DNA from 2 places in the Fictibacillus sp. B-59209 genome. Region 1 is predicted to be linked to the other one. Evidence: riboswitches for the same ligand, from Rfam matches in the RefSeq annotation. Region 1 holds a riboswitch; the other holds the start of a gene.
What was found. A riboswitch is a leader RNA that binds a small molecule or an ion and turns the genes downstream of it on or off. The one in region 1 is predicted to bind S-adenosylmethionine.

Region 2: another riboswitch for S-adenosylmethionine. It lies ahead of mtnW (2,3-diketo-5-methylthiopentyl-1-phosphate enolase); the one in region 1 lies ahead of P4361_RS12400 (bifunctional homocysteine S-methyltransferase/methylenetetrahydrofolate reductase).

The regions. Positions count from the first base shown of each region.
Region 1 covers NZ_JARMMC010000017.1:28,536-30,739, forward strand. Annotated here, with positions in the region: gene P4361_RS12400 (bifunctional homocysteine S-methyltransferase/methylenetetrahydrofolate reductase) at 1-1,383, opposite strand, end outside; SAM riboswitch class I at 1,480-1,592, opposite strand; gene P4361_RS12405 (MBL fold metallo-hydrolase) at 1,706-2,204, shown strand, end outside.
Region 2 covers NZ_JARMMC010000018.1:503,699-505,902, forward strand. Annotated here, with positions in the region: gene mtnW (2,3-diketo-5-methylthiopentyl-1-phosphate enolase) at 1-1,056, opposite strand, end outside; SAM riboswitch class I at 1,372-1,480, opposite strand; gene P4361_RS15435 (pyridoxal phosphate-dependent aminotransferase) at 1,568-2,204, opposite strand, start outside.

The DNA of each region.
Region 1 (2,204 bases):
AAATTGCGTTTTTTGTCCCAAGTCTTTTCCGGAAAGTGAAACCCCTTCGTTAAACTGTTTGATCATTTTGATCAGTTCTATGGAGGTAACATCATAGACGCTTGAAGCTCCCGGAAAATCGCCTACCTTTGCCGGATCCCCGGTAATTGCCAAAATATCGTGAAGTCCGAGTGTATGCAGCCCCATGAGATGAGACTGCAGACCGATAATATTCCGGTCTCGGCAAGCGAGATGAACGATCGGCTGGACTCCAGTCCGTGCCTTAGCCAAAGAAGATAGGGAGGTATTGCAGATTCTTGGTGATGCCAACGAGTTGTCTGCAAGCGTAATGGCATCTGCCCCGGCTTCTTTCAATGCCTTTGCTCCTTCAAAAAAACGGGAGGTATCAAGCTTGCGGGGAGGATCAAGCTCAACGATGACCGATCGCCTTTCTTTTAGAATATCAGGCAGGGAAATCCCAGGTTTCTGCCTCGTTTCAACAACGGCAATAGGCTCTGGGCGCTGTCTGACTTCCTTTTCGGTAACAGGCTTCAGTCCATGAAGCTCTTCAGCGAAAGCCTCAATATGAGCAGGAGTTGTTCCGCAGCAGCCTCCGAGCAGGCGGATGCCTTGGTTTCTGAAAAGTGAAGCACTGTTCTTGAAATACTCCGCATCTCCTTCATACTGAAATTTTCCGTCCACATAGGAAGGAAGACTTGCATTCGGATAAGAGGAAAGATAGGCATGCTTGGGAATTTCCACTTCCTCAAGTGTCTTGATCATATGAAAGGGCCCAAGACGGCAATTCAGCCCTACGACATCCGCTCCTAAATCTTCAAGGCGTCTAATCGCTGTATTGATGGGTGTTCTGTCGTTTAGAATACCGACTTCCTGCAAAGAAATCTGCGAGATGATCGGAATGCTGGTCTGGCTGCGTGCAATTTCAAGAACGGTTTCCAATTCTTCCAAATCGTAAAAGGTCTCAAGAAGAAGGCCATCCACTCCTTCCAACAGAAGACAGTAGAGCTGTTCCCTAAAGCTTCTCTTTATTTCTTCAATCGTAAGTGAGCTTGGGCCCGTTCCACGGATTCCTCCGATGGTTCCCAGTACATACGCTTCATTGGCAGCTGCTTTTTTTGCAAGTCTTACAGCCGCACTATTCAGCTCTTTGACTTGCTCCTCCAATCCATATCTTTGCAGTTTAATATAGTTGGCGCTGTACGTATTGGTCTGAATGACATCTGCACCGGCCTGTATGTAAGCCTGGTGGATGGACTGAATCTGATCAGGGTGCGTCAGATTCAGCTGCTCAAAACAGCAATCCGTTCCATACGAGTAGAGAAGTGTTCCCATTGCCCCATCGGCAATCAAGATTTTGTCTTCAAGATCTTTCAATAATCCCATTATGCGGTCCTCCTGTTAGTTCGGTATCTTCCAGCGGCCCAATAAAATAAAAAAAGCCTTCTTAAAGAAGAAGACTTTGAAAGTTCGAGGTCATTCTTCTTATCTTCCAAGTTCGATTCGAACTTGTTGGACTTAGCACCTTTTCAGCTGCAGAGCTGAAGGTTGCTGAGGTGTCAACGGGCCATTCCCTTAACCTCTCTGGATAAGAAACCAAATAGCTATAAAATTAATTCTCTATACCTTACAATAATTGTTGGAAGATTTCAATAGCTTTTTCAAATGAAAAAAATGGTTGAGTTTTTATCAAAGGGGGACTCCTATAATGAAGAATAAGTATACCAACCTTGACGGGATACAAAACACACATACATTTAAAGATTTGCTGCGGTGGAGAAGAGAAAGGCGCGGCAACAAAAAAGATTTAGCTCAGCAGATTCCGCAAAGCCCGAAAAAGGAGATCAGCAGATTAAAAGAAAACCGGCAGCATCATTCCATCACATGGATCGGCCATTCTACTTTTCTCATTCAGATGGGCGGATGCAATATTCTGACCGATCCTGTCTGGGCAAAAAAGATGGGGCTGCAAAAGCGGCTGACTGATCCCGGAATTCCCATCAGCCACCTGCCAGAGATCGATCTCGTCCTCATCTCCCATGGCCACTACGACCACCTTGACTTTCCAAGTATTAAAAATCTGACAGGAGATATTTCCTTTTACGTGCCAGCAGGTTTGAAATCAATGTTTCAGAAAAAAGGATATGAGAAGGTATTCGAAGCTAATTGGTGGGATAACTTTTCTGAAAAGGGGCTGTCGCTCACGT
Region 2 (2,204 bases), on a different contig from region 1:
GCCAAAATCCTGAAGCAAGAGCGGTGTTAAACCAGGATGGATTCCTGCTGATGGTACCGGGAATGCCCCTTTCCAGTTTGCATCCTTCTCAGTCAGTTCGCCTGCAATGCCGATTGCATCTTCTTTTCGAAGGGCGACACTGCCATATGGTGACGGGAACAATACGAGATCCGCTCCTGCAAGGCGGAGCAGCTTACCAAGAAGCAGACGGTTGGAGATCCCATAAAATTCCGATGGTGTAATGGCGCCTGATAAGGCAGGATGTGCCATGATCGGAAGGCTGACGTCCGGATCTTCTGCTAAGCTTTGCAAGACGTCAAGCCCATAGGCGAAAACGTTAAAGAGCAATGCGCTTGCCCCGAGCTCTGCCGCCTTTTTTGCTTTATCTTTCAGATCATACGTACGCCCTGTCAAATTCACTGCATACAGTGTCTTATGTCCGGTCTCTTGTTCAGTTGCCGTTAATACTTCTTTAGCAGCTTTTATTCGTTCTTCAAATGGTGTCAGCGGATTATCGAACAGAATTTCATCATCTTTTACGAGGTCCACTCCGCCCAGCGCTTGTTCCTTCAGCTGATTCTTGAAATATTGAAGATCCCTGCCGATCACACCTTTAAAAATACTCATTAGAAGAGGCCTTTCAAAAACCCCTAGCTGATTGCGAATTCCATCAATTCCAAAAGAAGGTCCAGGAAAAGCCGAAGCCAATTCAGGGGAAAAATCAAGATCGATCAGCTTTACTTCTCCATCCAACGATAGTTTACCGAAAACAGTCGTCAAGATTGCCGGCAAGTCCGCTGTGAAGTTAGCGGCAGGATACGCGATTTTAAGAAGAGCCTGTTTTCTGGACGAGCCAAAGTATTGATTTACCCTCGTATCTTCGGGCAATTCATTGATTTCCACTACGTGGCCTTTATGGTTTCGCAGCTGTTCTTTCTGAAGATCCGGCAAGTCCGTCCATGAACCGACCGTCAGTCCGAGTGCAATTCCTTCAGCTTTTTTCTCAAAGTTGCCTTTTGGATCATGAACCAGATAGGTTGCAGTTATTGTCGACATGCTGAAATCCCTCCGAAAGCATAGATTTATATTAGAAAGGCGCAATCGCCCTGCTAAGGTCCGACAAGCGACGGAACTCTTACACAGCAACACGCTTTTTGTGTTGTGAAGTAAGAGTGAAGCGACCAAAGACGAATTGTGTTTTTCAATTCGTCCTCCGAGGACCTGAGCCGAAAACAAGAAACATGTTTTCAGCCCTGGGCGCTGGAGCTGGACATTACTTCTATGCCAGCTGAATTTTGTACTCGCTTTACACTTAACTTAAAAAACCTCTTCCCGAGGGAAGAGGCATAATAAACATAGAGATACCGCTTCCTCTCATCTGTCAGCTGCCGCTGCAAGAATTAGCACCGTTTTTATCCTAAAGGATAAGCCGGTTGCCGGGCTTCATAGGGCTAGTCCCTCCACCTGCTCTTGATAAGAGAATAAATAAAATTATTCGAATGTTAGAATTACTTGTGATTATGACAGGTAACAAAAAATCTGTCAATCTCTTAAATGTTCAACACTATCAAAATAATTTTAGCTGACCTATCCGATCAACGGCTTCCTTCAGCTTGTTCTCATCCGTTAATAGCCCTGCTCTAACATAACCGTCTCCTTCTTTGCCAAAACCGATGCCTGGTGCAACAACGACATGTGAATGCTCCAGAAGATAATCTGCAAAACTTTCAGATGTGAATCCTGAGGGAACAGGCAGCCAACAAAAGAAGGATCCTTTAGGGGCAGTCACATCCCAGCCGATCTCCTTCAATCCTGAAATAAACACATCACGCCGTTTTTCATACATGGCGACCAGGTTTTCCACGCACTCCTGCGGCCCCAGGAGTGCTTTAGCTGCAGCTTCCTGTACAGCTGGAAAAAGGCTGACATAGAAGTGGTCCTGAAGAAGATTAATGCTTTCAATCACACTCTCGTTCCCGATGGCAAAGCCTACTCTCCAGCCAGCCATGTTATACGTCTTGCTCATCGTATAGATTTCGATACCCTGTTCTTTCGCACCAGGAACCTGCAGATAGCTGACCGGTTTCTCGTTTTCAAATCCGATGGCTCCATAGGCAAAATCATGGACGACTAAAATATTATGCTTTTCAGCAAAGCTTACTGTATCTTCAAAGAACGGCACTGTGGCTACTCCCGCCGTTGGA